One region of the Clostridioides sp. LIBA-6622 genome, then DNA from elsewhere that is predicted to be linked to it. Evidence: riboswitches for the same ligand, from Rfam matches in the RefSeq annotation. Region 1 holds a riboswitch; the other holds the start of a gene.
The links. Region 1 has a riboswitch for glycine ahead of ACTG47_RS12245 (alanine/glycine:cation symporter family protein). Riboswitches for the same ligand answer to the same signal wherever they lie in the genome.

Region 1 (6,581 bases):
AAAGTATAGGTGAACTTGAAGAGAAGTTATCTAAAAGTAATTTAGATATAAAATTAAATGTCCCAAATGATAAGGTATATATATGGGCAGATGGAAGAAGAATGTATAGAGTATTTGAAAATCTTTTGTCTAATATAGCTAAATATTCTTTAGAGGGAACTAGAGTCTATATTGATGTATATGATTGTGATAAAAATCTAAAAGTAACTATGAAAAATATATCTTCTTATGAATTAAACTTTGACCCAAGTGAAATTATGGAAAGATTTAAAAGAGCAGACGAATCAAGAAATACTGAAGGTAGTGGATTAGGGCTTGCTATTGCAAGAGATTTAATAAACTTACAAGGCGGAAAATTCTATATAGAAATAGATGGAGATTTATTTAAAGCAAATTTAGAGTTTCAAAAATATGAGGAAGAAGTATCAAGTGTAGATTCATATAATATTTAAATATACACATACTTTTATTAAGAATAAGACGTTTTATCATAATAAATTAAAATTTTGATAGTAACGGTTGAAATGTAAAAACAGAGTGGTTTTAAACTACTCTGTTTTTTATTTAAAATGGAGATAATAATAAATTAAAATTATACACATAGTTTATAGAATAACTTATGAATTATTATCTAAAGATTATAGGATAGTTCCAAATAAATATATAGATATAACACCTGTAACAATAGAAATACCAATAGATTTAAACCTATAAGCTACAAGAAGTACAACTAGAAAAGACATAATTTTAGGATTAGTTATAGATAAATATAAATTATCATCATTAAAGAATACATCTTTAGCAGTTAAAGAAGTAAGTATTGCTACAGGTATAAATTTCATAATCTTTTTCAAGGGTTCAGGCATTTCTTTTTTTGAGAAAATCAACATAGGAAGAACTCTTGGAAGATATGTGACAATATACATTCCAATTATAATACAAAATATGTAATAATTATTATTCATAAGACTCCTCCTTTTTATGGTAAGACTCCTCTATGAAGAAACCAATTAAAGATGCTAAAATTGAAGTAACTATTATCACTAAATTATTTTTAAACAATGTATATAAGATAACTGAAATAATAATTGATGATATAAATACCACAATATAAATTTTATTTTTTATCTGAGAAACTATTAATGCTATAAACATAGATGTCAATATAAAACCAGAAATAGAACTATCTATAGATATACTTTCTCCTAAAAATGCGCCAATAAAGTTAGCTAAAACTGATGAAATTAAACAGAAAAAATTTAGATAAAGTGCGTTTTTGTCAGACCAATTTCCAGTAGTAAATTTTTCATAATTAACTGCAAAAGTTTCATCTGTTATAGTATGACAAAATGGTAATATAAATTTTGGACTTTTATTTTTCACACACATATTTAAATTAGAGCTCATTAGAAAATGTCTTAAATTAACAATGAATGTAGTCAAAACAATAGATGTTATACTTGCACCAGTAGAAATCATTGAAGCTGCGATAAATTGAGAGCTCCCTCCAAACACAAGTGTTACCATTAGTGCTATTTGAAAAGGTGAAAGACCAGATTTTTGTAATAGTATTCCTCCTACTATACCTATAGGTATATAACCTAGAAATATTGGGATTGAAGCAACAAAACTTTCTCTTAGTTCTTGAGATTTTCCCATAATAAATCACTCCTTTTGTTTTAATGTATTAAATATTAGTAAAATAGATTAGTGGTATAATTGCAATCATACTTAAAAATAAATTTGGATTAATATGTAAATTACAATATAAAATCGAGATAGTTTTAAAACACTATCAAAGTCTATATATTGATAATAATCTATATTAATCTCTATAAATTAATTATTATCTGGTGTAATTTTATTGTAACAACAAAAAAAAATACACACAATTAAAAAATTGTGTGCAATACAATTATCTTTTCTTATCCAATAATCTTTTTAATACAGTAAGACCTGCTTTAAGTTCTTCTGTACTTTCTGTGGCACATACAGCTATTCTTATTGCAGAAATAGGTTTTTCCTTTCCAACAGCAAAACGCTCAGATGCATAAACCTGTACACCTTCTTTAAGTGCTTGCATTTCAAATTTTTCTGCCATTATACCATCAGGTAGAATCAACCATCTAAAGATACATTCATCACTTCCTAAAAGATTATACTCAGATAAATATTGATTAATAATCTTGTTTCTTCTCCTTGCAGATTTGCGACGAGCATTGATTAATTTATCAGCTTCTCCTGAAGTAATCATACGATAAGCAATTTCTGTTAAAAAATAAGATTGAGATAAATTAATATTATATAAAGCACTTGATAACGCCTCTCTATACTGTTTAGGTGTAGAGATATAAGCAAGACGTAGACTAGGAGCAATAATTTTTGATAAACTTGTAATATAAATTGTCTGATTTGGTATATAAGAAGCAACTGGATTTAAATGTGCCTCATTAAGTAAACTATGAATAGCATCTTCAATAACAATTAGATTGTATTTAGAGGCAATATTTGCAATCATCTTTCGACCATTTTGTGACATTATATGTGTAGTTGGATTTTGATAATCTGGTATTATGTATAGACCTTTAATATTCTCGTTTTTACAAGCATATAGTAAACCTTCTTCACTAATTTCCATATTTTCTTGTTTAATTGGAACTAGTTGTATTCCAAGCATTTTAGCTGCTGTCTTTATTCCAGGATAAGTTAAAGGGTCCACACCTATTTTATCTCCGTGTTGAAATAGACCAGCTAAAATGGCTACAATTGCATTTTGTCCACCACTTGCAGGAAGTAAGCTATCTGCTATAGTTTCAAGTCCAGCTCTATGAATTAATTTAACAATAGCTTCTTTTTGCCATTTAGCACCATCTCTTTGACCATACTGAAATATGGTTTTAAAATCGATTTCTTTAATTATATGTTTAAACAAGGTATTCATTTCTTCTAATGTGAAGTCTGGATTCATTGTACCCATTTCAATAAATGTAATTTTATTATTACTCGACATTAAGAATAAATTTGAACGAGTATCATAAGATACAAAGGTTCCACTTCCAGTAACTCCACTTACTAATCCTTTTTTTTCACAAATTTTAAAAGCTCTAGAGATAGTACTGACATTAACATCTAAAAAATCTGCTAATTCACGCTGGGGTGGTAATTTAGTACCTGGCAACAAAAATCCATTATTGATGTCTTGTTCTAACTGTTCTGCAAGAGCTTTATATAGTATTTTTCCTTTTGAAGGGCGATTTGGTTTCCAGTTCATAGGATAATTTTCAAAAGAATTAATTGGCATAAATTTTCACCTCTCATTATTAGTTTTATTATTAAGTTTTAGATTAGGCTAGTAAAATGTAAATCATTTATAAAATATTGTATTATAAAAAACTAGTAAGTGTTTTGTATTTTCTAAATCAATATGTAATAAGTATTTATACTATTATATAAAAATAAAATTTTAAAACAGAAAGTTTTAAAAGCATACTTTATAATAATTTTTATTGTCAAGTAGATATGTATTATTATATCTGATTAAACCAGTTTTTCAATTATAAATTTATAAATATTATTATATTATAATTCAAATAAAGGATTAAATTATTTAAAGTTACAAATAGTAAATACATTTAGCAAATTATTAAATATACAAAATGTGAATTATTATTAAATAAGTAATTCAAGGCAAAGAAGATATTTTTATCCAAAGTCAGCAATTTCAGCTATATTACAAAAAAATGAAAATATTTCTATATCAGAAATCGCAAGAGAATTGATGGCAGAAGGTTTTAATATATTGGAAAAGAGTAATACTGTTTTCATACCAATGATTTCACGCAGAATAGGTCTTAATGAGGTAGGAGATTTTTTAAGTAAAATGAGCAAGAGAGAGCCTAATTTTAATAAAATCCTAGTAGAAATAAAAACATTAAATAAATATAGAATTCCAAAGTCATATAAATTTGACTTGGAATTCTATGTTTTTTATTTATGCATTGTTTTTTAACTGATTTTCTGGAGAATTTATATATTCAAAGTATTTCTTAGTTTCAGATACTATTATAGGAGATAGTGCAAGTAAAGCTATTAGGTTAGGTATTGCCATAAGTCCATTTACAATATCAGCAATTATCCAAACAACTTCTAATTTTAAGAATGCACCTAACAGTACCATAGCAACAAATACAGTTCTATATCCATTCATACCTTTTACACCAAATAGGAATTCAAAACATCTTTCGCCATAATAACTCCAACCTAAAATTGTAGTAAATGCAAATAATGTCAGACTAACTGTAAGTAATATTGGTCCAAATGTAGGAATTGCTCCATTAAAAGCTGCTTGTGTCATAACAGCTCCATTAAGGTCTGAGCACCATACTCCTGAAATAACAAGAGAGAATCCAGTAAGTGTACAGATTATAATAGTATCTATAAAAGTACCTGTCATAGATATAAGACCTTGCTCTGCTGGCCATTCAGTTTTAGCTGCAGCTGCAGCTATTGGAGCACTACCTAGACCAGATTCATTTGAAAATACACCACGAGCGATACCATTTCTAATAGCTAGTGAAATAGTTGCTCCAAGGAAACCACCAGTTGCAGCAGTAGTTGTAAAAGCACTTTTAATTATTAGCATAAAAGTTTCTGGTATCTTGTTCCAGAAAGATATTAAAATAATTCCACAGATTGCAATATATATAACAGCCATAAAAGGTACTATTTTAGTAGCTACATTAGATATACTTTTAAGACCTCCAAATACAACTAAGGCTACAAATAATGCTAATACAACACCTGTAATTCTAGGGTCTACACCAAAACTGCTATTTATTGCATCTGTTATTGAATTTACTTGGGTAAAAGTACCTATTCCTAAAAGTGCAACTAATATACCACTTATAGCGAAAAATATTGCAAGAGGTCTCCATTTTTCACCCATACCATTTACTATGTAATACATAGGTCCACCAGACACTTGACCATTTTTGTCTTTAGTTCTGTATTTTATTGCAAGAACACCTTCTGAATACTTAGTAGCCATTCCAAAGAACGCTGCTATCCACATCCAAAAAAGAGCACCAGGTCCACCCGCTTTAATAGCTGTAGCAACACCTACAATATTACCAGTACCAACTGTGGCAGCTAGTGCAGTACATAAAGCTGCAAAACTTGAAACATCACCACTACCTTTGTTTTCAGCAGAGAATATTAATTTAATAGCTCTTGGAAGTTTAGTTATTTGTATAACTCCAAGCTTAACAGTAAGTAATATACCAGTACCAACAAGTAGTACTAGTAAGGGTGGTCCCCAAATAAAAGCATCAACTTTGTTTAAAATATCAATTAGATTCATAAAAACACTCCCTCATTTTTTTTTGCTTTACATAATCAATAGAATTTTTAATGAAGTAATTGACAGGAAATAAGTATAATTTATTAATAATTTCTAGTGTAATAAAAAAAGCTAAATCTAAAAAAGATTCAGCTCTGGATATACACTAATTAGCAACCAAAATAAAAGTATTAACAATACTGAATTTGGTAGATAATCCCTGTCCTTTTGCCTGAGAGATTGAGCATAAAAGCCTTGCCCCTTCGGCGCCCATAATGGGTCTCTCCAGAGTTCCGTAAATTTTACAGTCCTACTTTTAAAAAGTACCTGAGAGTGTTACTCCTTCGGTGTGCTATACAGCAACTCTTCTATAAAATCTTAACCGGATATTGATTTGTCATAGCTTATTGTATTAATAATATTAATATAAGTTTTTATGTTTTGTCAACTAAAAAATTAAAAAACAGTAGAAAAATATAAAAATGTAAGCCTAATAACGAATTATAAACTTAAAAATATAAGCAATATACGTAAAAATAGATACCATAATTAAGTATACAAATTAAGTATAAAATAAGTTTTAGATAAAAAAATAAGAAAATCTTAAATAATTAATTAGAGATGATTAAATTATGGTAATATTATAGTTACGATATTAAGAGAAGTTCTATTTATTTAGATTTTAAGTGTAATATGAAATTGGACATAAAGAAAGGAAGTATTTTTAAATGGGAAAAATATTAGTACTAGCAGAAAAGCCTTCTGTTGGAAGAGATATAGCAAAAGTTTTGGGAGCAAAAAATGAAAAAAATGGGTATATAGAAGGGTCAAAGTATGTAGTTACTTGGGCATTAGGTCACTTAGTCACGCTTGCAGACCCTGAAAGTTATGGAGAAAGATATAAATCATGGAACTTAGAAGACTTGCCAATTCTTCCTAAGTATTTAAAGACTGTTGTAATAAAAAAGAGTGGAAAGCAGTTTAATACAGTCAAAGCTCAAATGAATAGGAATGATATAGAAGAGATAGTTATAGCAACAGATGCAGGTCGTGAAGGAGAACTTGTAGCAAGATGGATAATAGAAAAATCACAAGTAAAAAAGCCTTTAAAACGTCTTTGGATTTCTTCAAGCACAGATAAAGCAATAAAAGAGGGATTTGCAAAATTAAAAAGTGGAAAAGAATATGAAAATTTATATTATTCAGCAATAGCACGAGCAGAAGCTGATTGGATTATTGGAAT
Region 2 (6,581 bases), 820 kb from region 1:
ACAGCAGTAATCACTATTGTATTTGGATATATACCAGCTGGCTTTGGACTGCCAATATATATAGTGTTACCATTGGCTATAGTGGCTGTGTTTGTTGGTATTCAAATAATTGGTAAGAGAGTTGATGAAGCAGAGATAGAACTTGCAGAATAAGGATATAAATAAATTTCACCTTTTATTATCATTGTTTTGTTAGTTTTTAGATAATATTAAAAAGTTATTGAAAATAATAGCGAAATATAGTAAAATAAAAGAGTGATAAGCGGATGTGGCGGAATTGGCAGACGCACTAGACTTAGGATCTAGCGCCATTGGCGTGGGGGTTCGACTCCCTTCATCCGCATTATACAGTACTTAGTTGTGCTGAAAAAAACTGGGGTTGCTGGCTTTCGGAGTGGGCTATCCCGTTTTTATTTTTTGATAAATAAATCAAATATAAAAGCACATTGAGTGTTTTCAAATTAGAAGATACATGTAATATACAATTGTCTATACCCAAAATGCCCACCTTACACCAAATCTATCTTCAAATCTTACAGTGCATGGACTGTAATCTGTGGATTGTATTGGGTTAATTGTAATACTTTCAAACTCCATGTTTGAATAAGCTCTTTTTAGCTCATCTTCGTTATCAAATTGGAGGCATAACTGATATCCTCCAGACCTTGAAACTCCATCACTATTGCCAAAATCATTTAGTATGAGCAATTCATCATGAATTGTCAGTTCTGCATGAACAACAAGATTTGAATTGGAATCTTCAATGAGTGTTTTAACATCAGCATATAGAGTGTTCTTATATAACTCTATCGCCTCCTTACAATTTCCGTTAAAATATATATGCGTTGCCAGCATTAAAATTCCTCCTGTATTTTATATTACACTATCATTCACATTATCTGAATAAATGTTATTTGTATTATAACATAACTAGTTGAAAAAGGATATTGACAGTCCCATGTCGATAACCTGAAAGCATATTTAATGCTTTTTTGCTGTTTAAAAGTGTGTATAAATATAAATTTGTTAATGAGAAAAAATCTTATTTTTCACAAAGATAAAGTTGCAAACGATTCTATTGTATGTATAAATATATCTTTAACATAATATAGTAAATTACAATATAACTTTACTTTTAGTGTTTTATATGACATGCTAATAATAAATTAAATAAATATATTATTTTACATTAATATATAACATATACGTATAAAAGTTAATATTATAAAAGTAGTATAATTGATAATAAAAACTTAACAAAAAAATTAATACATAAAAAAAAATAAATATAATGTGTTGACATTTAATCGAAATATTCATACAATAAAAATGAAAATAAATATTTCCAAATGAGATTAGCGAGAGAGACCTTTATATAAAAAGGCGCCGAAGAAGAAATTTAAGAAAATGCCAATTCTTAGAGAAACTTTCAGGCAAAGATATCGCTAATTGATGGGACTCTGGAGAGACTTAGGTTAGTACACTATAAGTCACCGAAGAAGCAAAATAATATTAAATTATTAAATCTTTCAGGTATACAAACAGGGATATATAGGCTAGGATTATTTTCTATGCTGATATATCTTTTTTTTATGAAAAAGTATATGACATAATATCAAAATTACTTAAATATAGTGGGTCTAAATTTATGGGGAGGGTTATATATGAATGAATTGAAAAGAGTACCTTTGTATAATATACACAAAGAGCTTGGAGCAAAACTTGTTGAATTTGCTGGTTGGGAGATGCCTTTAGAATATGAAGGAATAAATAAAGAGCATGAAATGGTTAGAAAAAGTGCAGGTATCTTTGATGTATCTCATATGGGAGAGGTACAAATAAAAGGAGTAGATTCAGAAAAATTTATACAGAATTTAGTTACAAATGATATAAGCACATTAAAGATAAATGACATTATATATACACCTATGTGTTATGAAAATGGTGGAGTAGTCGACGATTTATTAATATATAAATTTGGTGAAGAAGATTATTTATTAGTAATAAATGCAGGTAATATAGATAAAGATGTAGCATGGATAATAAAGCAAAGTAAAAGATACAATGTAGACATACAAAATGTTTCTAATAAAGTTAGCCAATTAGCAGTTCAAGGGCCTAAGGCAGAAGAAATTCTTCAAAAAATTACAGACATAGATTTAAAATCAATAAAATTTTATAAATCAATTCCATCAGTAAAAATATGTGGTTTAATTTGTTTAGTTTCAAGAACAGGATATACTGGAGAAGATGGATTTGAGATATATTGTAAAAGTGAACATACAGAAATAATTTGGAATGAAGTTTTAAAGGTTGGAGGAGAGGACATATGTCCTGCTGGTCTAGGTTGTAGAGATACTTTGAGATTTGAAGCAGCTCTCCCTCTATATGGTCATGAAATAAATGAACATATATCTCCAATTGAAGGAGGATTATCCATTTTTGTAAAAACAAATAAAGAAGATTTTATTGGAAAAACAATCTTATCAGAAGAAAAAGAAAATGGAGCAAAAAGAAAATTAATAGGATTTGAAATGCAAGGTAAAGGGATGCCTAGAAATGGATATGATATAAAGATTGGTGACAAAACAGTAGGTTTTGTAACAACAGGATGTGCATCTCCAACAACAGGAAAGATTTTAGGTATGGGAATTATAGATTCTGAATATGCAAAATCAGGAAATGAAATAGGTATAGCAATCAGAAAAAAAGTTGTTCCTGCCATGGTAGTTAAGAAACCTTTTTATAAAAAGCAATATAAAAAAGATACTACTATATCGAATGAAGAAAATAAATTTTCATATATACCTGCTACAAATGAAGATAAATCAAAGATGTTAAAGGTAGTAGGGTTAAATTCAGTTGATGAATTATTTTCAGATATACCAGATGAAATAAAGTTAAAAAGAGATTTAAATTTGGAAAGTGGAAAATCTGAATTAGAAGTAAGTAAAATAGTAAAGAGGTTGTCGGAAGAAAATTTAAGTTTAGAAGACTTAACTTGTTTCCTTGGAGCTGGTGCATATGACCACTATATACCATCAATTATAAAACATATAACTTCAAGGTCTGAATTTTATACAGCATATACTCCATATCAGGCTGAAATAAGTCAAGGGACTTTACAAGTAGTATTTGAGTTTCAATCTATGATTGCAGAAATTACTGGCATGGAAATTGCAAATGCATCAATGTATGATGGAGCAACTGCTGCAATAGAAGCATGTATAATGGCTATGAACCAGACTAGAAAAAGTAAAATAGTAGTATCAAAAACTACACATCCTGAAACTTTATCAGTACTTAAAACTTATCTACAATATAAAGATTGTGAAATAGTAGAAATTGATTTTTGTAATGAATATGGAACTACAGATATAGAAAAATTAAGAGCTTCAGTAGATAAAGATACAGCATGTGTTCTTATACAGACTCCTAACTTTTTTGGAATTATTGAAGAGATGGGAGAAATAGAAAAAATAACTCATGAAAATAAGGCTATGTTAATTATGAGTGTTGACCCAATATCATTAGGTGTTCTAAAGACACCAGGTGAAATAGGAGCAGATATTGTTGTTGGAGAAGCTCAATCACTAGGAAATCCTATGAACTTTGGAGGACCTTATGTAGGATTTTTAGCTAGTAAATCTAAGTATATGAGAAAAATGCCAGGGAGAATAGTTGGGCAAAGTTTAGATACAGAAGGCAAAACTGCGTATGTATTAACTTTACAAACTAGAGAGCAACATGTAAGGAGAGAAAAAGCAACTTCTAATATATGTTCAAATCAAGCCTTAAATGCTCTTGTAGCTTCAATATATATGTCTACTATGGGAAAAGAAGGCTTTAAAGAAGTTGGCATGCAGTCTATGAAAAAAGCACATTATGCTTATAATAAACTTATAAAAACAGGAAAATATAAGCCAATATTCAAAGGGAAATTTTTCAAAGAATTTACTGTACAAGGGAATTTTAATATAGAAACAATAAATAATAAGCTTTTAGAAGAAAATATATTAGGTGGTTATAATTTGGAACACAATTATCCAGAATTAAAAAATTCAACTTTACTTTGTGTAACTGAGAAAAGAAGCAAAGAAGAAATAGATAAGTTAGTTGGAATAATGGAGGGATTATAATGAAAGAATATAATAGTTTGTTGATAGATATATCTAAAAAAGGCAGAAAAGCATATTCACTTCCAAAGTTAGATATAGATGATATAAAAGTAGAAGATATGATTGACCAAAGTATGGTTAGACAAAGTGAGTTGAATTTGCCAGAAGTTGGTGAATTAGAATTGGTTAGACATTATACCCTATTATCAAATAAAAATTTTGGAGTTGATACAGGTTTTTATCCTTTAGGTTCTTGTACTATGAAATATAACCCTAAAATAAATGAAGATATGGCAGCACTTCCAAACTTTACAGGAATGCATCCATACCAATCTTCAGACATAGCACAAGGTTCTCTTTCTTTAATGTATGACTTGTCAAATAGACTTGCAGAAATTACAGGTATGGATGAAGTTACACTACAACCTTCAGCGGGTTCACATGGCGAGTTTACAGGGCTTATGATTATAAAAGCATACCATGAAAATAGAGGGGACCATAAGAGAACCAAAGTAATAATTCCAGATTCTGCTCATGGAACAAATCCAGCAAGTGCAGCTATGGCAAACTTTGATGTGATTCAGATAGCATCTGATAAAAAAGGAGCTATAGATATAGAAGCGTTAAAAGAAGTTTTAAGTGATGAAGTAGCAGCTCTTATGCTTACTAACCCAAGTACTCTTGGACTATTTGAAAAAAATATAAAAGAAATAGCAAATCTTGTACATGAAGCAGGAGGACTTTTGTACTATGATGGTGCAAATATGAATGCTATTATGGGAATAACAAGACCTGGAGATATGGGATTTGATGTAGTGCATCTTAATCTTCATAAGACTTTTTCTACTCCTCATGGAGGAGGAGGTCCAGGAGCTGGTCCTGTTGGAGTTAAAAAAGAATTGATACCTTTTTTACCAATACCAGTAATTGAAAAACAAGAAGATAAGTATGTATTAAATTATAATAGAGAAAAATCTATCGGAAAAATTAAAAATTTCTATGGTAATTTTGGAGTGCTTGTAAGAGCTTACACATATATATTAACGATGGGAAGAGATGGTCTTAAAGAAGCTAGTGAGATGGCAGTTTTAAATGCTAATTATATTAAAGAGAGTATAAAAGATGATTATGTCTTACCAATAGATACTTTGTGTAAACATGAGTTTGTATTAGGTGGCTTACCAAGAGGAGAGGCAAATATAAAAACTATCGATATAGCAAAGAGACTATTAGATTATGGATACCATCCTCCAACAATGTATTTTCCTCTTATTATAAATGAAGCACTTATGATAGAACCTACAGAAAGTGAAAGTATAGAGACATTAGATAGTTTTATAGAAGCTATGAAAAATGTTGCTAAAGAGGCGAAAGAAGAACCAGAACTATTGAAAACTGCTCCACATAATACTTTAGTTAAGAGAGTGGATGATGCAAGGGCGGTAAAGAAACCTATACTTACATGGTCACAAAGATAAAAAATTAAAAATAGCAAATACAAATATAAATATAAAGAAATTTGTATTTATAACAAAAAGCTATCTGGCTTAATATAGTCTAGATAGCTTTTTTATGTATTGGTATTTACCACTGAAGTTTTAAATTACATTAGTATCCATATAGAATGTTAGGATAAGGATTATAATACCAATATTTATAGTAATTATAGAACTTTATTTTGATACAATTTTATCTACTTTTTTAGATTAAAAGAAACTTAACTAAAATATATCGAAATTTATAAAAATTTAGGAAATCTTAAGAATTATAATATTTAAATCTTTAGATTTATATTTTATTATATAGACTATAGAATAATAAAATAAAAAAATTGATAATTTTATAATATATTTGTAGATTTAAGTATAAAAAAATCATTAAGTTGAAAGGAGCAGAATATGGATAAACTTAATTTAAAAAGGTATAATTGTGATATAAGTATGGGATTAAGTAGTGAACAACTTCAAAGTAGAATAGATAATAATTTGGTTAATGTATTTGATAATGGAAAAACTAAAACATATAAACAAATTCTTAAAGATAATGTGTTTACACTTTTTAATCTAATAAATATTATTTTAGTATGTTTATTAGTATCAGTTGGTTCTTTCAAGAATACTTTGTTTATATTTATTGCTGTAATCAATACTATTATAGGTTTAATTCAAGAAATAAGAGCTAAGAGATTATTGGACAATCTATCTGTCATAGTTTCAAATAAGGTATCTGTTATAAGAGAGAAAGAGAAAAAAGAGATTGATGTACAAGAATTGGTATTAGATGATATTATGATTTTAAAAACAGGAAATCAAATTTGTGCAGATTCAAAGGTTTTAGATGGAAAATTAGAAGTAAATGAGTCTTTAATTACAGGAGAATCTGATATTATCGTAAAAAGCAAAGGTGATTTCTTATATTCTGGTAGTTTTATAGTTTCTGGAGATGCTTTTGTGAGAGTTGAAA

Region 2: it holds a riboswitch for glycine, as region 1 does, so the genes downstream of both, gcvPA (aminomethyl-transferring glycine dehydrogenase subunit GcvPA) here and ACTG47_RS12245 (alanine/glycine:cation symporter family protein) in region 1, are expected to answer to the same signal.

Annotation. Positions count from the first base shown of each region.
Region 1 covers NZ_CP196998.1:2,578,985-2,585,565, reverse strand. Annotated here, with positions in the region: gene ACTG47_RS12265 (HAMP domain-containing sensor histidine kinase) at 1-452, shown strand, start outside; gene ACTG47_RS12260 (AzlD domain-containing protein) at 639-965, opposite strand; gene ACTG47_RS12255 (AzlC family ABC transporter permease) at 958-1,659, opposite strand; gene ACTG47_RS12250 (aminotransferase-like domain-containing protein) at 1,916-3,301, opposite strand; gene ACTG47_RS12245 (alanine/glycine:cation symporter family protein) at 3,992-5,359, opposite strand; glycine riboswitch at 5,549-5,637, opposite strand; gene ACTG47_RS12240 (DNA topoisomerase III) at 6,067-6,581, shown strand, end outside.
Region 2 covers NZ_CP196998.1:1,754,417-1,760,997, forward strand. Annotated here, with positions in the region: gene ACTG47_RS08340 (Na+/H+ antiporter NhaC family protein) at 1-153, shown strand, start outside; tRNA gene ACTG47_RS08345 (tRNA-Leu) at 263-343, shown strand; gene ACTG47_RS08350 (VOC family protein) at 490-855, opposite strand; glycine riboswitch at 1,350-1,455, shown strand; gene gcvPA (aminomethyl-transferring glycine dehydrogenase subunit GcvPA) at 1,665-4,139, shown strand; gene gcvPB (aminomethyl-transferring glycine dehydrogenase subunit GcvPB) at 4,139-5,596, shown strand; gene ACTG47_RS08365 (HAD-IC family P-type ATPase) at 6,017-6,581, shown strand, end outside.